Regions from separate parts of the Shinella sp. S4-D37 genome, predicted to be linked through region 1. Evidence: riboswitches for the same ligand, from Rfam matches in the RefSeq annotation. Region 1 holds a riboswitch; each other region holds the start of a gene.
What was found. A riboswitch is a leader RNA that binds a small molecule or an ion and turns the genes downstream of it on or off. The one in region 1 is predicted to bind thiamine pyrophosphate.
Positions count from the first base shown of each region.

Region 2: linked by a shared signal. The riboswitch ahead of thiB (thiamine ABC transporter substrate binding subunit) and the one ahead of thiC (phosphomethylpyrimidine synthase ThiC) in region 1 are both predicted to bind thiamine pyrophosphate.
Region 3: linked by a shared signal. The riboswitch ahead of thiD (bifunctional hydroxymethylpyrimidine kinase/phosphomethylpyrimidine kinase) and the one ahead of thiC (phosphomethylpyrimidine synthase ThiC) in region 1 are both predicted to bind thiamine pyrophosphate.

Region 1 covers NZ_JBFNXL010000005.1:355,949-365,286, forward strand. Annotated here, with positions in the region: gene AB3G45_RS09210 (amidohydrolase) at 1-560, shown strand, start outside; gene AB3G45_RS09215 (thiamine phosphate synthase) at 561-1,166, opposite strand; gene AB3G45_RS09220 (thiazole synthase) at 1,163-1,936, opposite strand; gene thiS (sulfur carrier protein ThiS) at 1,938-2,135, opposite strand; gene thiO (glycine oxidase ThiO) at 2,132-3,118, opposite strand; gene thiC (phosphomethylpyrimidine synthase ThiC) at 3,121-4,944, opposite strand; TPP riboswitch at 5,037-5,153, opposite strand; gene AB3G45_RS09240 (Bax inhibitor-1/YccA family protein) at 5,287-6,003, opposite strand; gene AB3G45_RS09245 (anti-sigma factor) at 6,035-6,808, opposite strand; gene AB3G45_RS09250 (sigma-70 family RNA polymerase sigma factor) at 6,795-7,340, opposite strand; gene AB3G45_RS09255 (YqaA family protein) at 7,395-7,832, opposite strand; gene AB3G45_RS09260 (alpha/beta hydrolase) at 7,837-8,667, opposite strand; gene AB3G45_RS09265 (ABC transporter ATP-binding protein) at 8,682-9,338, opposite strand, start outside.
Region 2 covers NZ_JBFNXL010000005.1:3,999,585-4,008,922, reverse strand. Annotated here, with positions in the region: gene AB3G45_RS27125 (GntR family transcriptional regulator) at 1-629, opposite strand, end outside; gene AB3G45_RS27120 (glutamine synthetase family protein) at 807-2,156, shown strand; gene AB3G45_RS27115 (NAD(P)/FAD-dependent oxidoreductase) at 2,156-3,463, shown strand; TPP riboswitch at 3,575-3,687, shown strand; gene thiB (thiamine ABC transporter substrate binding subunit) at 3,726-4,733, shown strand; gene thiP (thiamine/thiamine pyrophosphate ABC transporter permease) at 4,735-6,360, shown strand; gene thiQ (thiamine ABC transporter ATP-binding protein) at 6,353-7,072, shown strand; gene AB3G45_RS27095 (M48 family metalloprotease) at 7,263-8,741, shown strand; gene AB3G45_RS27090 (RNA pyrophosphohydrolase) at 8,766-9,293, opposite strand; gene AB3G45_RS27085 (divergent polysaccharide deacetylase family protein) at 9,303-9,338, opposite strand, start outside.
Region 3 covers NZ_JBFNXL010000005.1:3,410,749-3,420,086, reverse strand. Annotated here, with positions in the region: gene dut (dUTP diphosphatase) at 1-326, opposite strand, end outside; gene AB3G45_RS24240 (peptide chain release factor 3) at 420-2,000, shown strand; TPP riboswitch at 2,057-2,153, shown strand; gene thiD (bifunctional hydroxymethylpyrimidine kinase/phosphomethylpyrimidine kinase) at 2,196-3,005, shown strand; gene AB3G45_RS24230 (LysE family translocator) at 3,009-3,626, opposite strand; gene AB3G45_RS24225 (AraC family transcriptional regulator) at 3,704-4,498, opposite strand; gene AB3G45_RS24220 (GFA family protein) at 4,502-4,906, opposite strand; gene AB3G45_RS24215 (class II glutamine amidotransferase) at 5,180-6,001, shown strand; gene coaBC (bifunctional phosphopantothenoylcysteine decarboxylase/phosphopantothenate--cysteine ligase CoaBC) at 5,994-7,199, opposite strand; gene AB3G45_RS24205 (hypothetical protein) at 7,386-7,613, opposite strand; gene AB3G45_RS24200 (potassium channel family protein) at 7,743-8,546, opposite strand; gene AB3G45_RS24195 (FecR domain-containing protein) at 8,590-9,338, opposite strand, start outside.

The sequences.
Region 1 (9,338 bases):
ATACGGTCCTTGCCAATCCCTTCGTGCGAGGTTTCCGCCGTGTGCTGCATGTCGTGCCGGACGATGCTTCCGAAGGCGCGCTCTTCCGCGAGAACATAAGGCGGCTGGCGGGCACCGGCCTCAATTTCGACCTTTGCGTCCTGCCGCACCAGATCGGGAAGGCGATCGGGCTGGCGGACCTTGCGCCCGACGTATCCTTCGTGCTCGACCATTGCGGCGTGCCCGACATCAAGGGCGGCGGTTTCGACGCCTGGAAGGGGCCGGTCGCGGAGATTGCGCGCCGGCCGAACGTCACGGTGAAGCTGTCCGGCATTCCCGCCTATGGCGCGGAAGACTGGACGCTGGAGGACCTGAAGCCCTATTTCGCCCATGTGGCGGAGCATTTCGGCTTCGAACGCATGGTCTGGGGCAGCGACTGGCCGGTCTGCACGCTCGGCGGCGGGCTTTCCACCTGGATCGGCGCGACGCAGGCGCTGCTGTCGGGCATCAGCCTTGAGGACAAGCGCCGCGTGCTCTCGGAAAATGCCGTGCGACTCTGGAAGATCGCGCCGAAGGCGTGATCACCGCCAGCGCGCCGTGCGTTCGATCCATTCGCGCGTGCGCGCCTCCGGATCGGCGTTCAGCGTGATATCCGTCACCACGGCGGCGCTGTCGGCGCCGTTTTCGAAGACGGCTTGCAGGCGATCCGGATTGAGGCCGCCGATGGCGACGAGGGGAAGCGGCGTGATGCGCGCCTTCCAGTCCCGGAGGCGTTCGACGCCTTGCGGCGCCCACTTCATCTTCTTCAGGATCGTCGGCCAGACAGGGCCGAGCGCGACATAGTCGGGCCTCGCCGCCAGCGCGATGTCGAGCTCCGCGCCGTCATGGGTGGAAAGACCGAGCTTCATTCCCGCCGCGCGGATGGCGCCGACATCGGCGGTCGCCAGATCCTCCTGTCCCAGATGCACGTAATCGCAGCCCTCCTCGATGGCGATCCGCCAGTAGTCGTTGACGATGAGCTGGCAGCCATGTTCGGCGCATGTGGTTTTCGCCCGGCGGATCTCGTCACGCAGACGATCGTCCGGCGTGTCCTTCATGCGCAGTTGCACGAGTTTCACGCCGACCGGCACGAGCCGGTCGATCCAGTCGGCGCTGTCGACGATGAGGTAGAAGGGATCGAGCGTCATGAGAAGACCGCCTTTCCGATGACGGGGGTGGAGGGGACGGCCATGTCGCGCGGCTCCAGCGGCACGGCGGCATGGGCGAGGCGGCCGGCATCGATGGCGAGCGCGAAGGCCTCGGCCATCGCGGCCGGATCGCCGGCGCCGGCGACGGCGGTGTTGAGCAGCACGGCATCATAGCCGAGTTCCATGACGCCGGCGGCGTGCGAGGGGCGACCGATGCCGGCATCGACGATCAGCGGCACCTCGGGGAAATGCGCACGAAACGTCTTGAGCGCCATCTGGTTCACCGGCCCCATGGCCGAGCCGATCGGCGCGCACCACGGCATCAGCACGCGGCAGCCGGCCTCGATCAGCTTTTCCGCGACGACGAGGTCGTCCGTCGTATAGGGGAAGACCCGGAAGCCTTCTCCCGTCAGGATGCGGGCGGCCTCGACGAGGCCGAAGACGTCGGGCTGCAGGGTGTCGTGATGGCCGATCACCTCCAGCTTGATCCAGTCCGTGCGGAAGACCTCGCGGGCCATTTTCGCCGTCAGCACGGCCTCCTGCACGCTGTGGCAGCCGGCGGTGTTGGGCAGGACATGCACGCCGAGCGCATGGATCAGCTCGAAGAACGCACCGCCCCCCTTGCCGCCGGCGGTTTCGCGGCGCAGCGACACGGTGACGATCTCCGCCTTCGCGCGGCGCACGGCCTCGGCGAGGATCGCGGGGGAGGGATAGCGGGCGGTGCCGAGCAGCAGGCGGGAGCGCACCTCCTTATCGTAGAGCTTCAGCATGTCAGCCTCCCTGCATGGGCGAGAGGATTTCGATGCGGTCGCGCGCGCCGAGCGTGAAGCCGGCGCGGTCCTCGCGGTGCACCAGCTCGCCGTTGACGGCCGTCGCCAGCCACTCGCCCTCGTAGTCGAGGGCAGCGAGCAGGTCGGCAAGCGTCGCCGCCGCGACCTCCTGTTCCTCGCCGTTGATGATGAAGGTCATGACGCCCTCCTTTCCGGTTGTGCCTGCTCTACGAGGAGCCGCCGCGCGACCTCGCCCGCCATGGCGGGGGCGAGCAGGAAGCCGTGGCGGTAGAGACCGTTCACATGCAGCGTGCCGTCGTGCTCGCTGACGCGCGGCAGGTTGTCGGGATAGGCCGGGCGGATGCCGGCGCCTGTTTCCGTAAGCCGCGCCTCACCGAAGGCGGGGTGCAGCGTATAGGCGGCGTTCAGCAGTTCCATGAGCGAACGGGCGGTGATGCCGCCGCCGTCGGCGCTCTCGATCATCGTCGCGCCCACCATGAAGCGGTTCCTTCCGCGCGGCACGATGTAGATCGGGTGGCGCGGATGCAGCAGGCGGACGGGGCGGGAGAGGTTGACCTCCGAAGTTTCCACATAGAGCATCTCGCCGCGCACGCCCCTGAGGTCCGGCAGGCTGCCGATCTGCGCGGCGCCGGTGCAGTCGACCACGCGGTCGTAGCGTGCGGCATCCGGCGTGCCGTCCGCGCCGAAGAGGAAGCGCATGCGCGCCTCCTCCAGCCCGGCAGTGAGGGCCGAGAGCGCGCGTTGCGGGTCGAGATGGGCCTCCTGCCGGAAGAACAGCGCCCTGGGGAAGCGGCTGGCAAGATCGGGCTCCAGATCGGCGATGGCCGCGGCATCCAGCCATTCCCAGCCGCTCGTGCGGCGGGCGAAACGGTCGAGCTCCCCGGCATCGCGGCCGGCGGCGACGACCAGCGTTCCGCGACGCGTGACATGACCGGGCACGGCCGCCTCCCACCAGTCGGCGGCCGAGCGGCCGAGCGTCACGACGGGTTCCTCCGCGCTTTCGCGCTCACACCAGGGGGCCAGCATGCCGCCGGCAAAGCCGGAAGCGCCGAGGCCGACCTTTTCGGCCTGCTCGGCGATGGTGACGTCGAAACCGTGGCGATAGAGCTGCCAGGCGACCGTGAGGCCGGCGACGCCGGCTCCTTTGACGAGGACGCGCATGGTCATTCTCCCGCCGCGACGTCGGAAAGCGGCATGTAGAGGTCGCCGCCGTCACGATATTTCGCCGCCATGGCCTCCAGCCCCTCCTTCTGCGCTTCGGCGCGAATATCGTGCGAGATGCGCATGGAGCAGAATTTCGGGCCGCACATGGAGCAGAAATGTGCCACCTTGTGCGCCTCCTTCGGCAGCGTCTCGTCGTGGAAGGCGCGGGCGGTCTCCGGGTCGAGCGAGAGGTTGAACTGGTCCTCCCAGCGGAATTCGAAGCGGGCGCGCGACAGCGCGTCGTCGCGGGTCTTCGCCGCCGGATGGCCCTTGGCGAGATCGGCGGCGTGGGCGGCGATCTTGTAGGTGATGACGCCGACCTTCACGTCGTCTCGGTCGGGCAGGCCGAGATGTTCCTTCGGCGTGACGTAGCAGAGCATGGCCGTACCGAACCAGCCAATCATCGCCGCGCCGATGCCCGAGGTGATGTGGTCGTAGCCGGGTGCGATGTCCGTCGTCAGCGGCCCGAGCGTATAGAACGGTGCCTCGCCGCAGGTCTTCAACTGCTTGTCCATGTTCTCCTTGATCTTGTGCATCGGCACATGGCCGGGGCCTTCGATCATGACCTGGCAATCCTTCGCCCAGGCGATCTGCGTCAGTTCGCCGAGCGTTTCGAGTTCGGCGAACTGCGCGGCGTCGTTGGCGTCGGCGATCGAGCCGGGGCGCAGGCCGTCGCCGAGCGAGAAGGAGACGTCATAGGCTTGGGCGATGTCGCAGATCTCGTCGAAATGCTCGTAGAGGAAGCTTTCCCGGTGGTGATGGAGACACCACTTGGCCATGATCGAGCCGCCGCGCGAGACGATGCCGGTGACGCGGTTCACGGTGAGCGGGATATAGGCGAGCCGCACGCCGGCATGGATGGTGAAATAGTCGACGCCCTGCTCGGCCTGCTCGATCAGCGTGTCGCGGAAGACCTCCCAGGTGAGGTCCTCGGCAATGCCGTTGACCTTCTCCAGCGCCTGGTAGAGCGGCACGGTGCCGATCGGGACCGGAGAATTGCGGACGATCCATTCGCGGATGTTGTGGATGTTGCGGCCGGTGGAGAGGTCCATGACCGTATCGCCGCCCCAGCGGATCGCCCAGACCATCTTCTCCACCTCTTCCGCCATGGAGGAGGTGACGGCGGAATTGCCGATATTGGCGTTGATCTTCACCAGGAAGTTCCGGCCGATGATCATCGGCTCGGCCTCCGGATGGTTGATGTTGGCCGGGATGATGGCCCGGCCGCTCGCGACTTCCTGGCGAACGAATTCCGGCGTCACGAAATCGGGGATATGGGCGCCGAAGCTCTCGCCGTCGCGGACGAGCGCTTGCTTGGCGGCCTTGCGACCGAGGTTTTCGCGGATGGCGATGAATTCCATTTCCGGCGTGATGATGCCGGCGCGGGCATAGGCGATCTGGGTGACGGCCTTGCCGTCCTTCGCCCGGCGCGGGCGGTTGCGGATCGGGAATTCCGGCGTCAGCCGCTCGCCGGTGGCAAAGCCGTTGTCCTCCGGGCGGATGTGGCGGCCGTCGTATTCCTCGGTGTCGCCGCGCGCCGCGACCCAGGCCGCGCGCAGCCGCGGCAGGCCGCCCTCGATGGAGACGACATGGGCGGGGTCGGTATAGGGGCCGGAGGCGTCGTAGACGATGACCGGCGGTTCGCCGGAGGTCGGATGCAGGGCGATCTCGCGCATCGGCACGCGGATCTGCGGGTGCTGCTCGCCGGCTATGTGGATCTTGCGCGAGGCGGGCAGGGCGCCGGTCGTGACGGTGGGGGTGAGCTTCTGGGCGGCAATATTCATCGTGAGGCTCCAAGTTTGCGGTTGGAGACCCAGTCCTAGAGCCGGAATGATGGAAGGACGCGTAGGCGGAATCCGGGTTGCGGATTACGGGTTCTACAGCGCTTGCACCGTCCCTACGCCAGTATGAACTGGATCAGGTTCAACGGGTCACTGCGCTGCGAAAGCCAGCAGTATCTCAGCCCCTTGTCGGGACCCCCCTGGTGAATGCCCCAAGCAAAGACGCTACGTGGTGATTTGTCAACCGGGTAAAATATGTAAAAAATAACTTACGTATATTACGGTGCGGGAAATGAAAACGGCGGGGTTTTGCCCCGCCGTTCTCTTTGAAATCCCGGGCGAAAACTATTCACGTTCGCCGGTGAAGTTCAGCAGCAGCTGGAAGATGTTGACGAAGTTCAGGTAGAGCGAAAGCGCGCCGAACACGGCCATCTTCTGCTGCGATTCCTGGTCGATGTTCTCGGCGTACTGTTCCTTGATGTTCTGCGTGTCCCAGGCGGTGAGGCCGACGAAGACGACGATGCCGATCACGGAAATGGCGAACTGCAGGGCGCTCGAGCCGAGGAAGATGTTGACGATCGAGGCGATGATGACGCCGATGAGGCCCATGATCAGGAACGAGCCGAACTTCGAAAGGTCACGCTTCGTCACATAGCCGTAGAGGCTCGTCGTACCGAACATGGTGGCGGCGATAAAGAAGGTGCGGGCGATGCTCGTGCCGGTGAAGACGAGGAACACCGAGGCGAGCGACAGGCCCATGACGGCGCAGAAGGCCCAGAAGGTCATCTGCGCGGCGCTGGCCGACATCGTCTGGATCTTGAACGAGAAGAAGAAGACGAAGGCGAGCGGCGCCAGCATCACCACCCATTTCAGCGGCGAGGAGAAGATCGGCACGTAGAGCGCCGGCGTCGAGCCGACGATGAAGGCGACGAGGCCGGTGATGACGAGGCCGGCGCCCATATAGTTGTAGACGCGCAGCATGTGCTGGCGCAGGCCCTCGTCGAAGAGGGCGGCCGACTGCGCCTGCGCGCCGTAGCCAAATCGCTGTTGTACGGGGTCCATCGAATGTCTCCTTCGGTTTGGAAGCGGTTGATCAGTAGAGCGTGCGCGAGAGGTCGCGCGCGGTTTCAGCCAGGTCGTCGGCCTTTCGGCTTTCCGACACCAGCGCATAGGCGACGTCGCCGATCTGCCAGTAGGCGGCCCGGGCATTGTCGGCGTGGAAGAGCAGGACGTGCTGCACGCCGAACGAGCCGGGGCGCACGGCAAAGAGCGACAGGCGCTCGCCCTTGCGCGGCTCCAGCACCAGTTCGACGCTCGGGCCATAGGCGGAGGGGAAGACCTGCGTGTCGATCACGCCCCAGCCCTTCGGCAGGTCCGGCAGCACGATCGCGGTGGCCGAGCGGATCTCGGCCGGATCGAAGGTCTCGATCTCCGGCTGGGAGGTCATGGTGTCGCGCAGCAGCGTCGTCTTGTGCGCGCGCACCGCCTCCTCCACGAAGGCGGGTGGCGGCGTGGAGGCAACGACCTCGGTGGCGCCGAACGGGCCGAGCACGGCATGGGCCGTCCAGCCGGCGGTAACGAACAGGGCGATGGCCGCGGCGCGGCGGAAGACGGAGAAGATGCGGCGGCGCGACAGCGCGCGTTCGAGGAGCCGCGCGGCCTCGCGCGTTTCCTGCCGGATCACCGTGCGGTGGTCGGCGAGCGCCAGGCGCAGTTCGTCGCGCACGCGCAGGTCCTTCATGATCTGCGCGGCGACCTCCGGCCGTTCCGAAAGATAGGCCTCCACCTCGATGCGCCGGCCGACGGCAAGCTGCTCGTCGACATAGGCGTTGAGGTCGGTTTCGAGAATGGGGTCATTGCTGGTCATCGCCAGTGCCTCCGACGAGCCTGAGATGTGTGACGGGAGCGGCTGTGCCGCTCTGTTCGAAGGCGCGCAGCCGCTGGCGGGCGCGGGCGACGCGCGACATCAGCGTGCCGACCGGAATGCCCAGCGTTTCGGCCGCCTCCTGGTAGGAAAGCTCCTCGATCGCGACGAGATGCAGGGCCTCGCGCTGGTCTTCCGGCAGGGCGAAGAAGGCGTTGCGGAGCTGCGTCAGGCGCACCGAATGGTCCTGGTTCGCCGGAACGGACGCCTCCGTCAATTCCGCGGCGGCATCGTGCCGGCGTTCCTGCGAGCGGCGCTGGCGCAGCCGGTCGACATGCGCGTTGTGCAGGATCGACATCAGCCAGTTGCGCACGCTGGCGCCGGTGCGGAAGGTCGACTGCCGCTCGTAGGCCTTGACCAGCGCGTCGTGCACCAGGTCCTCGGCCTCGTCCGGATTGCGCACGAGCGAGAGCGCGTAGCGCCTGAGCGCTGCGAGCTGTCCGATCACGTTGAAGCCGGGTGTCTTTCCGTTCATACCCCAGTATACGAAAGCCGGGCGGCGCCCATTCCACTCCTGCTGGAAAAATTTTCAGAACCAGTGCAGCACGAGGGCGGCGAGCACGATGTAGCGGCCGAACTTGGCGATGGAGACGACGGCGAGGAAGCGCAGGAAGGGTTCGCGCATGATGCCGGCGGCCACCGTCAACGGGTCGCCGATGACCGGCATCCAGCTGAGCAGCAGGCTCCACCAGCCGTATCTGCGATACCACCGACCGGCCCGTTCGAGGTTGCCGTCGCTGACGGGAAACCACCGCGCGCCGCGGAACCGCTCGACGCCGCGGCCGAGCAGCCAGTTGACGACCGAGCCCAGCACATTGCCGGTGCCGGCGACGAGGATCAGCAGGATTGGGGAATAGGTTGCGGTGGCCAGCAGGCCGCCGAGCACGGTTTCCGATTGCGCCGGCAGGATGGTGGCGGCGACGAGCGCGGCGAGGAAGAGCCCGCCATAGGCGGCAAGCGTGCCCATCGGATCAGGGCGAAAGCAGGGTTCGGGTGAGGGGATGCCCGGGATCGGCAAGGCCGTCGACGATGTCGAAATGGTGCCGGTTCGGCTCGACGATGGTCGCCGTCGTGGCGCCGAGACCGGTCCAGATGTTGGCGAGCAGGGCGTTCTGGCGCAGGAACTCCGCCCGCTCCATGGCACCCGCCCAGCAGGTGAGCCGTGTGCCCGTGACGGGGCGCAGCAGGGCCGGGCTCTCGGCGATGGCCTCCGCCTCGTCGATATGCAGCCGTTCGTTCATGGCGGTGGGCATGAGCGGGCGCAGGTCGTGCAGGCCGGAGAGGGAGAGGACATGGCGGATGCGGGCGAGCGTTTCGGCGGAAAGCGGCGAGGCTTGCGATACCATGCGGCTGACGAGCTGGCCGCCGGCAGAATGGCCGATCAGGCGGAGGTCGCCGGCGACCAGACCTGCTGCCGTCTCGATCGCCGCCGCGACCTCGCGCACGATGCCGCCGAGGCGGATCGCCGGGCAGAGCGTGTAGGAGGGCACGGCGACGGCGTAGCCATGGGCAAGGGGACCGGCGGCAAGATGCGACCAGAAGCTCTTGTCGAGCCGCAGCCAGAAGCCGCCATGCACGTAGACGACGAGGCCGCATGGCGTGCCCTCGGGTAGGAAGAGGTCGAGGCGATTGCGCTCGCCCTCGCCATAGGCAAGGTCGAGCCTTGTCCGGCCTTCGGCGGCAAGCGCCGCGCGCATCCGCTCTGCCGGCTCCACCCAGGCGGCGGGCCAGCGGGCGCCGCCCGGAATGTTGCTGCCGTTCTCATAGGCGTCGTCCCAGTCGGTGATCCTGTAGCCGAACATGCGGTCCTTCCTTCCTAAACGCCGAGATAGCGGTCCTGCAGCTCCCGGGTGAAGGCCGGCGGCGGACCGGAAAACACCGTGCGGCCCTTTTCCAGCACACAGCAGCGGTCGGTGAGCGGCAGGAGCTCGGAAAGCGTCTTGTCGACGACGAGGATCGACTGGCCTTCCGCCTTCAGCCGCCGGATCGCCGCCCAGATATCCTGCCGGATCACCGGCGCCAGCCCTTCGGTCGCCTCGTCGAGGATGAGGAGCTTCGGGTTGGTCATCAGCGCGCGGCCGATCGCCAGCATCTGCTGCTCGCCGCCGGACAGCGTGTCGGCATATTGCCCCAGCCGCTCGCCGAGCCTTGGAAAGAGATCGACGACCTTCGCCAGCGTCCAGGCGCCGCGCCGGGCGGAGGCGAGGAGGTTTTCCTCGACCGTCAGGTTGGCGAAGCAGCGGCGCCCCTCGGGCACGAGGCCGATCCCGAGCCGGGCGATACGGTGCGGCAGGAGGGAAGTCACGGCCTTGCCGTCGAAGGCGATGCGGCCGGCACGGGCCGGCGTCAGGCCGAGGATCGAGCGGATCGTCGTCGTCTTACCCATGCCGTTGCGGCCCATCAGCGCCACCACCTCGCCCTCGCCGACCGCAAGCGACACGCCGAACAGCGCCTGCGAGGCGCCGTAGAAGGT
Region 2 (9,338 bases), 3.6 Mb from region 1:
TTCTCGATCGCCGCCCGCTCGAAGCCACCGATTCCCTCGGAAATATCGGCCTTGATCGCCGCCGCAACGGCATCCTCGTCACGCTTGCGCAGCGCCACGATGGCCTCCTGGTGGCGGTCGACGAAATAGAGCTGGGCGACATGCTCCATGGCGATGCCGAGGAAGGGGCCGAGCTGGAGCCAGACGCTCTCCACCATCGGCAGGATCACCTGCTCGGGATTGGCGGTGTAGAGCGTGCGATGGAATTCCTGGTTCAGCAGCAGGGCATTGGCATTGTCCTTGCGGGCGATCGCCTCGTCCTGCGCCTTGTCGATCTCCTCCAGCTTGTCGATCCGGCGCTCCGTGATATGCGGGACGGCCCGGCGGGCGGCGTGCTGCTCCAGCACGGAGCGCAGCGAGACGAGTTCGCTGAACCGGTCCGCGGTCATGCGCGGCACCATGATGCGGCGGTTGTCCAGCACGCGCAGCGCGCCTTCGGACGAAAGGCGGCGCAGCGCCTCGCGCACCGGCGTCGGGCTACTCTCCATCGCTTCGGCGATACCGCGGATCGTCAGCGATTCCCCCGGCCGGATCGAGCCGACCATGATCGCCTGGCGCAGGCGCCGATGCGCATATTCATGCGTCGTCATGCCGTCCGGCCGGTCAAGCGGCTCAAGCGCCAAATTGCCCAATCCATCCCTCCTCAAAGGCTGCGACCTGCTACCCTGTCCATTGTGACAGGTTCTAGCAGCTTGACCCCCGACAAGAAAGTGTGCATATTTTGAAAATGTGATCACAAAAATAATTATGTGATACGGAAGGGAACCATGACTCCGAACGACGATGCCAATTGGCTGATCAATGCCGACGGCGTGGAGAGCATCCAGGCCGTGGTCTGCGACCTGAACGGCATCCTGCGCGGCAAGCGCGTGCCCGTGGGGCAGGCGGAAAAGGTGCTGAAGGGCGGCATCCGCATGCCGCTTTCCATCGTGGGCGTGGACGTGTGGGGCGAGGATATCGTCGGCTCCAGCCACGTCTTCGCCTCGGGCGACATGGACGGCATCTGCAGCCCGACCGGCCGCGGCGCGCTGCCCGTCAACTGGACGCTGAAGCCGTCGGCCGTCGTGCCGCTCTGGCTGTTCAAGGAGGACGGCAACCCCTTCCTCGCCGATCCGCGCCAGGCGCTCGCCCATATCGTGCGGCAGTACCATGAACTGGGCCTGCACCCCGTCGTCGCCTCGGAAATGGAATTCTACCTGATCGACGCCGAGCCCGACCACGCCGAGCCGCCGATCTCGCCCTATACCGGCAAGCGGCTCGATTCCGACGCCATCCTCTCGATCGACGAACTCGACGATTTCGGCCAGTTCTTCTCCGACGTCTATGCGGAATGCGAGCGGCAGAACGTGCCGGCGGATTCGGCCGTCGCCGAAAACGGCATCGGCCAGTTCGAAATCAACCTGATGCATTCCGACGACCCCTTGAAGGCCGCCGACGACGCGCTGTTCTTCAAGCGCATCATCAAGGGCGTCGCGCGCAAGCACGGCTTTGCCGCCACCTTCATGGCAAAGCCCTACGGCATGCGTTCGGGCAGCGGCATGCACATGCATTTCAGCCTCATCGACGAGGACGGCAACAACGTCTTCGACAACGGCACGCCGGAAGGCTCCGACATCATGAAACACGCCGTCGCGGGCCTGACGCGCGGCATGGCGGAATCGACGCTGCTCTTCGCGCCGCATTTCAACTCCTATCGCCGCCTGCGGCCGGACACGCACGCGCCGACCTCCGTCTCCTGGGGTTATGAGAACCGCACCGCCGCCATCCGCATTCCCGGCGGCAACAACAAGGCACGGCGCATCGAGCACCGCGTCGCCGGCGCGGACGCCAATCCCTATCTGGTCATGGCCGGCATTCTCGGCGCCGCCCTCGTCGGCATCCGCAACAACTGGGAGCCGCCGGCGCCGGTCTCGGGCCGCGCCTATCTCTCGCAACTGCCGCGCATTCCCTCGGAATGGGGTTCGGCCGTCACCGCCTTCGAGAACGGCTCGATCGTCTCGGAGATCTTCGACGCCGACCTCCGCTCCATGCTGATCGCCTGCAAGCGGCAGGAAATCGCCGGCTTCGCCGAACAGGTGACCGACTTCGAATTCAGCGCCTACCTGGAAATCGTCTGATGGCCAACAACGTCTCCTATGCCGGCAACGGCGCCTATCCCGACAGCTACTACGCCGCCTCCCGCAACATCATCCGCACCCCGAAGGTGCTGGAGGGCGCGGTCACGGCCGACGTCGCCGTGCTCGGCGCCGGCTATTCCGGCCTTTCCACCGCCATCCACCTTGCCGAGAAGGGCTACAAGGTGGTGATGGTCGAGGGTGCCGGCATCGGCTGGGGCGCCTCCGGCCGCAACGGCGGGCAGGTCGTCAACGGTCTCAATGCCAGCCTCGACACCATCAGGCGCCGCTACGGCGATGAAGCCGGCGCCTTCGTCGGCGGCCTGGTGCAGGAGGGCGGCAGGATCATCCGCCGCCTGGTCTCGCAGTATGATATCGATTGCGACCTGAAGGACGGCAACATCTACGCCGCCTACACGCCCGCCCACATGAAGGAGCTGGAGCAGAAGAAGGCCCTGTGGAAGAGCTACGGCATGGACGACCACCAGATGCTCGACAAGGCGGCGATCCAGAAGCTGGTGAAGACCGACGCCTATATCGGCGGCATGCTGGACACGACCGGCGGCCACATGCATCCGCTCAACCTAACGCTCGGCGAGGCCAGGGCGCTGGAGACGCTCGGCGGCGTCATCTACGAACAGTCGCCCGTCACCCGCGTCGAGCACGAAGCGGAAAAGCCCGTCATCCACACGGCGAAAGGCAGCGTGACGGCCAACGTCGCCGTCATCTGCGGCAATGCCTATCTCGGCCATGTCGTGCCGAAACTGGTTTCGCGCGTCATGCCCGTCTCCACCCAGATGGTCGCCACCGAACCACTCGGCGCCGAACGCGCCGACGCGCTGATCCCGAGCGACATGTGCGTGGAAGACGTGCGCTACATCCTCGATTATTTCCGCCTGTCGGCCGACAAGCGCATGATCTTCGGCGGCGGCACCGTCTACGGCGGCACGGACCCAGCTGACGTGCGCGCGAAAATCCGCCCGAACCTCGAAAAGGTCTTCCCTTCGCTGAAGGGCGTGAAGATCGACTATGCCTGGAGCGGCAATTTCGCGCTCTCCTTCTCGCGCGTGCCGCAGATGGGCAAGATCGGCAGGAACACCTATTTCGCCCACGGCTACAGCGGCCACGGCGTGACCGGCTCTCACCTTTTCGGCCGCATCCTCAGCGAGGCGGTCGACGGCGACCTTTCTCGCTTCAGCCAGTTCGAGAAGCTGCCCTGGATCCCCTTCCCGGGCGGGCGCCTGTTCCGCGCACAATATTCCACCATCGGCTCCTGGTGGTATCAGTTCAAGGACGCCTTCGGTCTTTGAGGCCTCACACATTTCAGAACGACAGGGCCGGCGTTCCCGCCGGCCTTTTGTTTGCAACGCCACCGACCGCCAAACCCCTTGCGCACCGCCGCAAGCGGGATTATGCCTTGCCTTGCTCTAACGGGGTGCCCGCGGGTTTCGATCCACCGGCTGAGAGGCGATTTCGCCAACCCGAAGAACCTGATCCGGCTCGTACCGGCGGAGGGATTAGACGGCACATCCAGCGCCCTACTCCCGTTTTGTGAACAGCAAGGAGGCGCAGATGCGCAAGACCCTTTTCTCCACCATCGCGGCACTCGCCGTTTCCCTCGCGTCTCCCGCGCTCGCGCAGGAAAAGACGCTGACCATCTATACCTATGAGAGCTTCGTCGCCGAATGGGGGCCTGGCCCCAAGGTAAAGGAAGCCTTCGAAAAGACCTGCGACTGCACCGTCGAATGGGTCGGCGTCGCCGACGGCGTGGAACTGCTGACGCGCCTGAAGCTTGAAGGCGAAGGCACGAAGGCCGACTTGGTGCTCGGCCTCGACACCAACCTCATCACCGAGGCCAAGGCGACCGGCCTCTTCGAGGCGCATGGCCTTTCGCCGGCCGACCTCACCGTGCCGGGCGGTTTCTCCGACGACACGTTCCTGCCCTACGACTACGGCCATTTCGCCGTCGTCTATGACAGCGAGACGCTGAAGACCCCGCCGGCGAGCCTGAAGGACCTCGTCGAAGGCGACCCGTCGCAAAAGATCGTCATCGAGGACCCGCGCACCTCGACGCCGGGCCTCGGCCTGCTGCTCTGGGTGAAGTCGGTCTATGGCGACAAGGCGGGCGAGGCCTGGGGCAAGCTCAAGGATCGCGTGCTGACCGTCACGCCCGGCTGGTCGGAAGCCTATGGCCTCTTCACCAAGGGCGAGGCGCCGATGGTGCTGTCCTACACGACCTCGCCGGCCTACCACGTCATCGCGGAGAAGAGCGAGCGCTACAAGGCCGCCGCCTTCTCCGAAGGCCATTACGTGCAGATCGAGGTCGCCGGCCTGACGCGCACCGCCGACGACAAGGATCTCGCCCGCCAGTTCCTGACCTTCATGACCGGCCCGGAGTTCCAGTCCATCATCCCGGAAACCAACTGGATGATGCCGGCCGCCAAGACGAAGGACCCGCTGCCTGCCGCCTTCGACGCGCTGGTGAAGCCGGAAAAGACCTTCCTGATGCCCTCGGACGAGGTCGCGGCCAACCGCAAGGCCTGGATCGACGAATGGCTGACGGCGATGAGCGCCAAGTAACGTGATCTTCGCGCGCGCCGAACGACGGACGCTGCGTGTCGCCGGGGGCCTTGCCCTCGGCACCGTGGTCGCTTTCGTCGGCGCGGCGACGGCCGTGCTTCTCGCCTATGCCGGTCCCGGCGCCGGTGCGCCGCTGTTCGATGCCTATATCGGGCGCGTCGCGCGGTTCACACTGCTGCAGGCGACGCTCTCGACGCTGCTCTCACTCCTTCTCGCCATTCCCGTCGCCCGGGCGCTCGCCCGGCAGCGGGATTTTCCGGGCCGCGTCTGGATCATCCGGCTTTCCGTCGTGCCGCTCGGGCTACCGGCGCTGGTCGCCGCGCTCGGCGTCGTCGAGATCTGGGGCCGGCAGGGCGTCGTCAACGACCTCCTGGGGCTTGCCGGGCTGCAGAACCCCGTCAGCGTCTACGGGCTCGCCGGCATCCTGATCGCCCATGTCTTCTTCAACCTGCCGCTCGCCGCGCGCTTCCTGCTGGCGGCGCTTGACCGCATTCCGGCGGAATACTGGCTGACCTCCGCCAATCTCGGCATGGGCGGCGGCGCGGTCTTCCGGCTCATCGAATGGCCGGTGATCCGGCGCATCCTGCCGGGCATTGCCGGGCTCGTCTTCATGCTCTGCGCGACGAGCTTCACCATCGTGCTGACGCTCGGTGGCGGGCCGGCGGCAACGACGATCGAGGTGGCGATCTACCAGGCGCTGCGCTTCGATTTCGATCCCGAGCGCGCCGTGCTGCTCGCCGTCCTGCAGATCCTCGTCACGGCGAGCCTGCTCTGGCTGATCTCGCTGTTCGGCCGGCCGCCGGAGGAGGGCATGACGGCCGGCCGCACCATCCGCCGTTTCGACGGGCGCCGGCGCCGCCTTCCCGACGGTCTCGTCATCCTCGTCTTCACCCTCTTCACCGCCGCCCCGCTCGCCGCCACCCTCGTCTCGGGCCTTTCCGCCGATCTCGGCCGGCTGGCGCTCGATCCGCTGCTGCACCGCGCGCTCCTCACCAGCCTTGCCATCGCCTTCGCCTCGGCCTGGCTCAGCCTTGCGATCGCGCTGCCGATCGTACTCGTGCCGCGGCTTGCGGAAACGGGCGAGGCCGGCATCGCGACGCGGCTGATGGGCCGCGCATTGCCGGCGGTCGGCTCGCTCATCCTGCTCGTGCCGCCGGTCGTCGTCGCCACGGGCTGGTTCCTCGTGCTGCGGACCTTCGGCGAAACCGGGCGCTTCGCCCCCGCCGTCGTCACCGTCCTCAACGCGCTGATGGCGCTGCCCTTCGTCGTGCGCGTGCTGGAGCCGGCCTACCGCACGCATCTTGCGCGCACCGCCCGGCTCGCCCTCAGCCTCGGCGTCACCGGACTGCATCGCCTGCGATGGATCGACCTGCCGGCCCTCCAGAAGCCGCTGCTCACCGCCTTCGCCTTCGCCATGGCGCTGTCGCTCGGCGATCTCGGCGCCGTCGCCATCTTCGGAGCGGAGGGGTTCACCACCCTGCCCTGGCTGCTCTTTTCCCGCATGGCGAGCTATCGTACCGCGGATGCCGCCGGCATCGCCCTGCTGCTCGGCACGATATGCCTTCTCCTGACGCTGCCCTCGACGGCGGCGGAGCGCCCGACCGAAAGACAACGCGCCGATGCCTGACCTCGCCATCCGCCTCACCGATGTCACCGTCCGCTTCGAGGAGAAGCGGCTGTCCTTCGACTGCGCCATTCCCACCGGGGCCGCGGTCGCCGTTTCCGGCCCCTCGGGCGCAGGAAAATCGACGCTGTTCAACGTCATCGCCGGCTTCCAGGCGTCGGCCTCCGGCGCCGTCCGGCTGCTCGGGAAAGACATGGCGGGGCGGGACCCCGCAGAACGGCCGGTCTCGATCGTCTTTCAGGACAACAATCTCTTCGCGCACCTGACGATCGCCGACAATGTCGGCCTCGGCATCGATCCGGCCTTGCGACTGGATCCGCCGGCACGCCAGCGCGTGTTCGCCGCGCTGGCCCGCGTCGGCCTCGGCGGCTACGAGCGGCGCCTGCCGGGCTCGCTCTCCGGCGGGGAACGGCAGCGCGTGGCACTCGCCCGCGCCCTCGTGCGGCGCCGGCCGATCCTGCTGCTCGACGAACCCTTCGCCGCGCTCGATCCGGCCATGCGGGCGGAGATGGCAAAACTCCTGGCGGAGCTGCGCCGCGAGACGAAAAGCACCATGCTTTTCATCACCCACCAGCCCGAGGACATCCGCCGGCTGGCCGACCGGGTGATGTTCCTCGAAGCGGGCACGGTCCTTCTCGATGAGCCCGCCGACGATTTCCTCTCGCGGCGGGAGCCGCCGGCCGTTGCGAAATTCCTCGGTCATTCCACGCTTTAGCGGCACGGCCGGCACCGCGCCCCGGCGATGCGCCACAATTTGGACGCCCCCCTGTGTCACCGGAGCCACAAGGGAAGCGTTTGTCGAATCGGGAGTTGCCGGCCAGGTATGGTGCGTCTATCTCATCCATTCGAGGACCCGGTTCGGGCTATGGGCAAGAGATATGGCGAGAGCAATGCAGGACGCTGCAATGGTACGCGGGCGCCGGGTTTCAAAACCCGTTGCGGCGCTGATGCTTGCCGGCATGCTGCTTTCCGGCTGCCAGTCGATCATCGAGCAGACCTATGAGCCGACGATCTCGCCCTCCTCCAATCCGCAGATCGTCGAAGAGGTGCAGAAGAACGACCCGCGCGCCCAGATGGGCGCCCGCGAGCACCCGCGCATTGTCGCAAGCTACGGCGGCGAATACAAGGACGCCAAGACCGAGCGGCTGGTCGCACGCATTGCCGGCGCGTTGACGCTCGTTTCGGAAAACCCCAACCAGTCCTACCGCATCACCATCCTGAACTCGCCCGCGATCAACGCCTTCGCGCTGCCGGGCGGCTATCTCTATGTCACCCGCGGCCTGCTGGCGCTGGCCAACGACGCCTCGGAGGTCGCCGCCGTGCTGTCGCACGAAATGGCGCACGTCACCGCCAACCACGGCATCGAGCGGCAGAAGAAGGAAGAGGCCGAGGTCATCGCCAGCCGCGTCGTGGCTGAGGTTCTTTCCAGCAACATCGCCGGCAAGCAGGCTTTGGCGCGCGGAAAGCTGCGCCTTGCCGCCTTCTCGCGCAACCAGGAGCTCCAGGCGGACGTCATCGGCGTGCGCATGCTGGGCGAGGCGGGCTACGACCCCTATGCCGCGGCGCGCTTCCTCGATTCCATGGCGGCCTATGCCCGCTTCACCGCCGTCGATCCCGACAGCGACCAGAGCCTCGACTTCCTGTCGAGCCATCCGAACGCGCCGCAGCGCGTGGAACTGGCCCGCCTGCACGCCCGCGCCTTCGGGGCGGAAGGCTCGATCGGCGACCGCGGCCGCGACTACTACCTCGCCGGCATCGACGGCCTGCTCTACGGCGACGCGCCGGAGGAGGGCTATGTGCGCGGCCAGACCTTCCTGCACGGCAAGCTCGGCATCCGCTTCGACGTGCCGGCCGGCTTCCAGATCGACAACAAGGCCGATGCGGTGCTGGCGACGGGACCCGGCGATGTCGCGATCCGTTTCGACGGCGTCGCCGACAGCCGCAAGCAGGGCCTCGTCAACTATATTTCGAGCGGCTGGGTGACCGGCCTCCGGCCGGAGACCATCCGGCCCGTCATGATCAACGGCCTGGAGGCGGCGACGGCCAAGGCTGCGGCCGACCGCTGGGAGTTCGACGTCACGGTCGTGCGCATCGACAACCAGATCTACCGCTTCCTGACCGCCGTGCCGATGGGCTCGAAGGCGCTGGAGCCGACCGCGGCGATCCTGAAGGCCTCCTTCCGCAAGCTGACGCCGCCCGAGGTCGCCTCGCTGAAGCCGCTGCGCGTGCGCGTCGTCACCGCGCGGGCGGGCGATACGATCGCTTCGCTCGCCGGACGGATGATGGGCACGAACCGCAAGCTCGACCTCTTCCGCCTGATCAATGCGATGACGGCGACAAGCACCATCCGCCCGGGCGAAAAATTCAAGATCATCAGCGAATAGCGCGATCCCGGCCGAATGGCGCCGTCAGGGCGCCAGATGCGCGAAGGCCGCGACGACCTCCTCGTAGACCTTGCGCTTGAAGGGCACGATGAGGCCCGGCAGGTCGCGCATCGGCTTCCACTCCCAGGCGTCGAATTCCGCGTCATGGCCGCCCGGCGGCGGGTTGATCGCAATCTCGTCCTCCGCGCCTTCGAAGCGGAAGGCATACCAGCGCTGCGTCTGGCCGCGATACTTGCCCTTGAGGCCGATGCCGATCAAATGCGGGGGCAGGTCGTAATTGATCCAGCGGCCGGCATCGCCGAGCAGCGAGACGTTGCGGATGCCGGTTTCCTCATAGAGTTCGCGGTAGGCGGCTTTCAGCGGGTCCTCGCCCTTGTCGATGCCGCCCTGCGGCATCTGCCAGAGCTGCGGCGAGCCGTCATATTCGGAATTGCCCACGGGAATCCGCCGGCCCGCCCAGACCTTGTTGTCGGCGTTCAGCACCATGATGCCGACACAGGGGCGGTACGGCAGGTCCTCGGCCCGAACCACCCTGTCCTTTTCCTTGCCCATCGAAATGTCCTATTGCTTGGCGGGAACGGCTGCGAGCGACGCGAC
Region 3 (9,338 bases), 3.1 Mb from region 1:
AGATTGACGAGCAGCACCTGCACCTCGCCGCGATAGTCGCTGTCGATCGTGCCGGGCGTGTTGAGGCAGGTGACGCCGTTCTTGAAGGCAAGGCCCGAGCGGGGGCGGACCTGCCCCTCGTAGCCCGACGGGATCTCGAAGACGAAGCCGGTCGGCACCAAGGCACGCTTGCCGGGGGGGAGCGTCAGCGGCCGGTCTTCCCCCACGGCGGCGCGCAGGTCCATGCCGGCGGCGCCGCCCGTCTCGTAGGCGGGAAGCGCGATGCCCGCGCCGTGCGGCAGGCGGAGAAGGTTGAGCGTGGGTCGGGCGGGAGCATGTGCGTTCATGCGCCCATAAGCCGGCCGTAGTCCCGCCCCGTCAATTGCATCTTCCCGGCGGAGTCTGTAAAGACCGCGGCAACTCACAGGATATTGCAGAAAATGGCCGAAACCCTTGCAGAGGCGGTCTCCCGCCGCCGCACCTTCGCGATCATCGCGCACCCGGACGCCGGTAAGACGACCCTCACGGAAAAGCTCCTGCTTTTCGGCGGCGCCATCCAGCTCGCCGGCGAGGTGAAGGCGAAGAAGGACCGCATCCAGACCCGTTCGGACTGGATGAAGATCGAGCGTGAACGCGGCATCTCCGTCGTCACCTCGGTGATGACCTTCGAATATGACGGCAACGTCTTCAACATCCTCGATACGCCCGGCCACGAGGACTTCGCCGACGACACCTACCGCACGCTGACGGCGGTGGACGCGGCCGTCATGGTCATCGACGCCGCCAAGGGCATCGAGCCGCGCACGCTGAAGCTCTTCGAAGTCTGCCGCCTGCGCGACATCCCGATCATCACCTTCGTCAACAAGATGGACCGCGAAAGCCGCGACCCGTTCGAAATCCTCGACGAGGTGGAGGAGAAGCTGGCGCTCGATACCGCCCCGGTCACCTGGCCGGTCGGCCGCTCGAAGACCTTCTGCGGCTCCTATCACCTCGCCGACCGCACCTTCCGCGGCTCGGATACGCAGGTGCAGCCGACGAGGATCGACGATCCCGCGGAGGTGGCGAAGAACCTGCCGGAAAACGAACGGGCCGTCTTCACCGAGGAGCTGGAGCTTGCCCGCGAGGCCTGCCGGCCCTACGACCAGGAAGCCTTCCTCGAAGGACACATGACGCCGGTCTTCTTCGGCTCGGCGCTCCGTAATTTCGGCGTGCGCGACCTCATCAACGCGCTCGGTGCCTTTGCGCCGCCGCCGCGCGACCAGGTGGCGGACGTGCGCAAGGTGCACGCCTCGGAAGACAGCATGACGGCCTTCGTCTTCAAGATCCAGGCCAACATGGACCCGAACCATCGCGACCGCATCGCCTTCGCGCGCGTCTGCTCCGGTATGCTGGAGCGCGGCATGAAGGTGCGCCTTGCCCGCACGGGCAAGACGATCGGCCTGTCGGCCCCGCAATTCTTCTTCGCCTCGCAGCGCCAGCTGGCCGACACGGCCTATGCCGGCGACGTGGTAGGCATCCCCAACCACGGCACGCTCCGCATCGGCGACACGCTGACGGAAGGCGAGGCGCTAGTCTTCGAGGGCGTGCCGAACTTCGCGCCGGAAATCCTGCGCCGCGTGCGTCTGGAAGACGCGATGAAGGCCAAGAAGCTGAAGGAGGCGTTGCAGCAGATGGCGGAAGAGGGCGTCGTGCAGCTCTTCTCGCCGGAAGACGGCTCGCCCGCCATCGTCGGCGTCGTCGGCGCGCTGCAGCTCGACGTGTTGAAGGAACGGCTTTCGACGGAATACGGCCTGCCGGTCTCCTTCGAGATGTCGCGCTTCTCCGTCTGCCGCTGGATCTCGTCGGACAGCGCGGCGGAGCTGGACAAGTTCGTCACCCAGCGCCGCGGCGATATCGCCCGCGACCTCGACGGCGACCCGGTCTTCCTGGCACAGGACGCCTTCTCGCTGCGCTACGAGGCGGAACGCTATCCGGCGATCAAGATGGTCGCCATCAAGGAATATCACGTCACCAAGGCGTGATCGGGCCGGGGTCCTGCCACTTTCGGCGTGACAGGCGCCCCTGCATTTGCGAGAACCGTTCGAGACAGGGGCGTCCGCCGGAAGGCGGGCTGAGAAGCACCCTTTGAACCTGAACCGGATCATGCCGGCGGAGGGAGTCGAACGGGTGCCGCATCGCCGTCGCCCCGAGGCCGCCCCTGCCGAAAAGGAGGCGAGATGGCCGACGCAATCGCAAACATTCTCTCGATCGCGGGCTCCGATCCCTCGGGCGGCGCGGGCATCCAGGCGGATATCAAGACCTTTGCCGCGCGCGGCACCTATGGCATGGCGGCGCTGACGGCCTTGACGGCGCAGAACACGCAGGGCGTTTTCGGCGTGCATCTCGTACCGCCCGATTTCGTCGCCGCACAGATCGCCGTGGTCTTCGCCGATATCCGGGTGGATGCGGTGAAGATCGGCATGATCGCCTCGGCGCAGATCGCCGAAGCGGTGGCCGCGGCCCTGTCGCCGCATCGCGAGGTCCCCATCGTGCTCGATCCGGTCATGGTCGCCAAGGGGGGCGCCTCGCTTCTGGCGCGGGAGGCCGTGGCGGCGCTGACGCAACGGCTCTTGCCGCGTGCAAGCGTGCTGACGCCGAACCTACCGGAGGCCGCCGCGCTGCTTAGCGAAGCGGAGGCCGTGGACCGGGCCGGCATGGAGGACCAGGCAAGGCGGCTGCTGGCGCTCGGCCCCAAGGCGGTGCTGCTGAAGGGCGGGCACCTGCCGGGCGCCGAGAGCCCCGACGTGCTCGCGACGCCAGACGGGCTGCACTGGTTCGAGGGCGTGCGGGTGCTGACGCGCAACACGCATGGCACCGGCTGCTCGCTGTCGAGCGCGATCGCCGCCGAACTCGGCAAGGGGCTTGCGCTCGCCGATGCCGTGGCGGCGGCCAAGCGCTTCATCGCAGGGGCCGTGCGGCTGTCGGATGCGCTGACCGTCGGTTCCGGCCACGGCCCGCTGCATCATTTCCACGCGTCCGCGACCTGAGCGTCAACGGTCCGCGAGCGCGAGCCTGAGCCCCATGAAGCCAAGGGCGGCGGCAAAGCCGCGCTGCGTCCATGCGATGAGCTTCGGCCGGCTCAGCACCTGCCGGCGCAGGCCGGCGGCGAGCGCGCCATAGCCCACGAAGACGAGGAAGGTGAGGGCCATGAAGACGCCGCCGAGGACAAGCATCTCGCCCGTCGCCTCGCCGGAGGCGCCTGCCGGGATGAACTGCGGCAGGAAGGCGAGGAAGAACAGCGAAAGCTTCGGGTTGAAGATGTTGGTGAGGATGCCCTTGCGCACGATCCTCGACGCTTTGCCGGCCGGCGTCTGTTCGGGGCCGAGGTCCAGGGCATTGCTGTCCCTCAGCAGACTCCAGGCGATGAACAGGAGATAGGCGACGCCGATATAGCGCAGCACCTCGAAGGCGAGCGCGCTGGCATGCAGCACGGCAGCAAGGCCGGCGACACTGGCGAGGATATGCGGAACGATGCCGAGGGTGCAGCCGAAGGCGGCCAGAACGGCGACGCGGAACCCGCCGCTGATGCCGAGCGCCAGCGTATAGATCACGCCGCTGCCCGGCAGGAGGATGACGACGAGCGAGGTGATGAGGAATTCCAGGGTCATGTCCGGTCCCGTGCGATTTGAAAGGCGGCAGGGAACACCGGAAGGGCGCCGGGGTCTTGAACGAAATTGCAGGCGGTTCAGGCGCGGGCAGCGAGATAGGCGCCAGGCGTGTAGCCGTAGCGGCGGGTGAAATTGCGCGTCATGTGGCTCTGGTCGGCAAAGCCGGCCGCGGCGGCGGCCTCGGCGAGCGGGGTGCCGGCGGCGATGAGCCGGCGGGCAAGTTCGGTGCGGCGCTGGAGCAGGTAGGCGTGCGGGGGCAGGCCCGTGAGCCGGGCGAAATCGCGCACCAGCCGGAAGCGTCCGAGCCCGCAATCGCCGGCAAGGTCTTCAAGCGTCACGGCCGAAGCGGGGTCGCCGTCGAGCCGGTCGCGGGCGCGATTGATGGCTGCCGGGCCGTCCTGTCTCGGCGTCTCTTCGCGCAGCACGGCGGCAAGCAGCAGGAGAAGCTGCTCCTCGCGGCCGAGCGAGGTGGCCTGCTTGTCGAGAAGCAGGGCGAGCAGACGGGAAACCAGGCCCCCAATGCGCCTGTCGTCCAGTACCGGCGCGTAAAATTCCTCGCGCGGGCGTCCTTCGAAAATATCCTCCGCCGCCGCGCGGACGATCGCCGGCTCCAGATAGAGCATGCGCCAGGCGCGCGGGGCATCGCCGAGCGGCGCGCCGTCATGCACCTCGCCGGGGTTGACGGTGATCGTGTTGCCGGCCGCCGCCTCCACCAGTCCGCGTCCGCTGGCCGATTTCTGCGCGCCGCGTTCGATGAGGCCGATGCCGTAGGTCTCGTGGGTGTGGCGCGCGAAGCTGTGCCGGCTGTCGGCGAAAACCGCCTCGATGCCGTCGAGGCCCGTGCGGACGATCTGGAAACGCTCCCTCGCCACGCTTCAATCCCGTGCGACGCCGGGAAGCGCCGCCGTCTCCCCGAACCAGTCGAGGGCCGAGCGGCACCAGATCTGGCTTTTCGGGGAGAGCGCGGCGCGCTGGTTGATGCTGCCCCAGCGGATGCCCCAGGTCGCCGCGTCCTCGTCGGTGCCCGTCGTGAACAGCGGCGAGCCGCATTCCGGGCAGAAATATTGCAGGCGCTTGCGGCCGTTCCCGGCGGTCTTCGTATAAAGTTTCGGCGGATTGCCGGTGAGGCGCACGGCCTCGCGCGGGACGCTCGCGGTGACGCGATAGGGCGAGCCGGTCAGGCGTTGGCAATCCGTGCAATGACAGATGGAGACCGCCTCGGGGTCGATCTCCGCCTCGTAGGTCACGAAGCCGCAATGGCATTGGCCGTCGATCCGCATGGTCCATCCTCCCGCCGCGGGGCATGGCGGAAGGATAGGGCTTACCGGCGGCGCGTCAATGCGCCGGCCTGACGAAGGTGCGGCTCACAAAAACATGTTCCGTCGGAAACTGCGCCTCTCGCCGCTGTGGTCATAATGACACGCATGGTTTCGGCCCGTTTACATTCGTTAACGCATTTTTACCCATTTGCGTTGAAAATCCGGGCAGTGCCATGGTTAATGCGTCGGGTCCACCACCGGTCCCCACCGGCCTTCGAGAGCGAGAATAGCGTCATGTGCCGTTGGGCAGCCTATCGTGGAGAGCCGCTTTTCCTTGAGGAACTGGTGTCCTCGCCCGCTCATTCGTTGATCGAGCAATCCCATTGCGCCACCCGCGCCAAGACGGCGACCAATGGCGACGGTTTCGGCATCGCCTGGTATGGCGAGCGCCCGGAGCCCGGGCGCTACCGCGATATCCTGCCGGCCTGGTCCGATTGCAACCTCAGGAGCATCGCCAGCCAGGTCCGCTCGCCGCTCTTCCTTGCCCATGTGCGCGCCGCGACGGGCGGCGGCACGCGGCGCGACAATTGCCATCCCTTCGTCCACGGCATCTGGTCCTTCATGCACAACGGTCAGATCGCCGATTTCGAGCAGCTGCGCCGGCCGCTCGAAACCATGCTGGACAACGATCTCTACACGGCCCGCACCGGCTCGACCGATTCGGAGCTGCTCTTCCTGCTCGCCCTGCAGTTCGGCCTTGCCCGCGACCCGCTCGGCGCCATGGCCGAGACGATCGCCTTCGTCGAGCGGCTCGCCGCCCATCTGGAGCGCCGCGTGCTCGTGCGTTTTACTGCCGCCTTTACCGATGGCGACCAGCTCTATGCGGTGCGCTATGCGACGGACTATGCCGCGCCGACCCTTTATGCCGCGCCGATGGGCGCGACTGGCGGCTATTGCCTGGTCTCCGAGCCGCTGAACGACGACACGGAAGCCTGGGTGGAGATTCCCGACGGCAGCGCCGTCGTGCTCGGCGAGAACGGCGTCGACGTGCGCATCTTCTCCCCCGCCGGCCGGCCGGCGCAGGCGATGGAAGGCCGCCTCGCCCTCGTCAGGTAAGCCGTTCGGCGATCCACCCGGCGAGGCGCCCGGCGACCTCGTCCTTCGAAAGGTCCGGCCATTGCTCGACGCCGCCGGCGGTGATCAGCTTCACGCTGTTGCGCGTGCCGCCCATGATGCCCGTTTCCGGCGAGACGTCGTTGGCGACGATGAGGTCGGCGCCCTTCTTCTGCAGCTTCACCCGGCCGTTGCTCTCGACGTCCTGCGTCTCGGCAGCAAAGCCGACGACGACCGCCGGGCGCTTGGCATGGTGGCCGACGGTCTTCAGGATATCGGGGTTCTCGGCGAGTATCAGCGGCGGCGGGCCTTCGCCCGATTGCTTCTTGATCTTCTCCGTGTTCGGCGTCGCCACGCGCCAGTCGGCGACGGCCGCGACCATGACGGCGATATCCGCCGGCAACGCGGTGAGCACCGCCTGCAGCATCTCGTTCGCCCGCTCGACCTTGACGACCCTGACGCCCGGCGGATCGTCGAGCGTGACGGGACCGGACACCAGCGTCACCTCGGCCCCGAGCCGGGCGAGCGCGGCGGCGATGGCATGGCCCTGCCGGCCGGAGGAGCGGTTGGCGATGTAGCGCACGGGGTCGATCGGCTCATGAGTCGGCCCGGAGGTGACGACGGCCTTGCGGCCGGCGAGCGGCCTTGTTCCGCCGTCGAGGAGGCCTTCCACGGCAGCGACGATCTCGAGCGGCTCGGCCATGCGGCCAAGACCCGCCTCGCCGCCTTCCGCCATCTCGCCGGCATTGGGGCCGACAAAGGCGAGCCCGTCCCCGCGTAGCGCCGCGACATTGCGCCGGGTCGCCGGATGCGCCCACATCTTCGGGTTCATGGCGGGGGCGATGAGCACCGGCCGGTCGGTGGCAAGCAGCACAGCCGAGGCAAGGTCGTCGGCAAGGCCGTTCGCCATCTTCGCCATCAGGTCGGCCGTGGCGGGGGCGACGACGACGAGGTCGCAGTCGCGCGCCAGCCGGATATGCCCGACATCCTGCTCGTCCTCGCGGGAGAAGAGATCGGTATAGACATGGCCGGCCGAAAGCGCGCCGACGGCAAGCGGCGTGACGAATTGCTGTGCGCCCGCCGTCATGACCGGGCGAACCTCCGCGCCGCGCTCGCGTAGCCGGCGGATGAGGTCGAGGCTCTTGTAGGCGGCAATGCCGCCGGACAGGACGAGGAGGATGCGTTTTCCAGCAAGCGGCATGACGGGTCCCGAACAATTCCAGCAAAAGTGCTGGAGCGGTTTTGCGCCCGCAATGGCGTGAAAACAAGACGCCGGAGCGTTTTCATGCGTCGCAGGAGCGCGGAAACCCATCTCCCGGTACATGAGGTGCACGACCCGTCCTGTCTCGTCGCGGCGGCGGTTCCCCTCGTCCTGGCCGGCAAGACCCTAGTGGCAGACCTTCACCTTCTTGATGATGAGGTTGCCGTAATAGTCGTATTTCTTGATCTTCTTCCAGAAGCACTTCGGCTTGTGGCCGTAATAGTGCGTGGCAAGCTCGACGGCGCTTTCCGGTCGGATCGTCGCGGCATCCGGCATCATGCCGGCGAGCGACGGTGCGGCAGAAGCACCGAAGGATAGGGCGGTAATGGCTATGGAAACAAGGATAGTGCGCATGGACGGCTCCCCTCTGGTCCATTGGAGAATACGGTCTTGCAATGCGGGTGTGCCGGTTAATCCGACTTTTCTAAAGTAGCACCTTTCCCGGCGCGCGAAAACAGCCGGGGCGGGCCAAGACAGGGTGGTTCAGGCGCCCTCGTCCGGAATGTTCAGCACATGGCCGCAGGCCTTGCAGTGCACGGCATCGGCCTCGTGGCGCGACAGGCCGCATTGCGGGCAGGGGAAGTTCACCTTGTAGGGCCGGACGATCGCCTGCGCGAGACGAACGAAGAGCGAGATGCCGATGATCATCGTGAGGATGGAGGTGAGTTTTCCAAGCGTGCCAGGCAGGATGATGTCGCCGAAGCCGGTGGTCGTGACGGTGGCGACGGAGAAGTAGAGCGCGTCGACGAAGCCCTCGAAGCCCTTCGCGCCGTAGAAGAAGTTGCTGTAGACGAAGCCGGTGACGAGGAAGAGGAAGACGAGGAAGTTGACGCAGGCCTGGATGACCTCCTCCTTGTCGCCGTGGCCGATGCGGTGCAACAGCAGCGTCACCAGCTTGCTCTGGCTGATCGCCCAGATGCGCAGGACGCGCAGGAAGGCGAAATTGTGCAACTGGCCCGGAAAGAGCAGCGTGCCGAGCACGACGATATCCACGAAGGTCATCGGCCGCATCGCCCAGTAGCGCAGGTTGGGCGCGATCAGCGCCCGCGCGGCCAGCTCGAAGGCGATGACGGCGGCGATGAGGTAATCGACGATGATATAGGCCGATCCGCTGCGCAGATACGGTCCCGCGATGAAGAAGCCGAGGATCGCGAGATCGACGAGGAGCATGGCGACCTGAAAGCGGATTGCCTCCCGGTCGCGTCCGAAATAGAGCCCGCGCAACTGCCGGCGCACCCGTTCGAGAAAGGGTTGCGGTTCCGTTGCGATCAGCGGTTCGTCGGCCATGACGGGAAGACTAGCGCGGGCCGAAGGCGGGTCAAGCGGCTGCTCAGAACCGCGCCTTCATTGTCGCGAGGAAGGTGCGGCCCGGGGCGGGCAGGCGGTCGGCCATGTCGATATCGTTGTCGAAGATATTCAGCACGCTGAAGCCGGCCTCCAGATGCCCGCTTTCCGATTTCCAGGTCAGCGCGGCGTCCGTCGTCCAGTAGCTGTCGAGCGTGAGGCCGCCCGGCGTGCCGTCCTCTTCGAAATAGTGCGAGCCGAGCCGCGGGCCGACGAAGCTCTGGGCGATCGTCGCCGTCCAGCGCGCGGGATGCACATAGGTGAAGCCGACCTGCGCGACATAGTCGGGCACGAGTGGCACGGCGAAGGAGGGATCCCAGCCGGTCGTGGTGTCCTTGCTGGTGTTCCAGGTGAAGGAGCCGAAGGCACCGAGGCCGTCGCCGACCCAGTAGTTGGCGCTGATCTGCAGGCGGTCGATCTTGCCCGTGTCCGTCAGGAAGCTCGCCATGAAGTCTTCCGGCGTCAGCGTCAGGCCGTTGAAGCGCTGGTGCTGGTATTCGACCGCGGTGAAGAAGCGCTCGTTCCACTCGGCATCCCAGCGCACCGCCGTCGTCTGCGTCTGCCCCCCGCGGAAGAGCGGAAGCTCCATCGGCGCTAGGCCGACCGTCGTGACTGGCGAGAGCGTGTAGTTGCTGGCGAACTGCGTATCCTGCCGATAGTAGGCGCGCAGCCAGTGGCTGTCGTTCGGTGCGAGGGCGATGCCGAGCCGGTAGTCGACCGGCCCCCAGCGCGGGC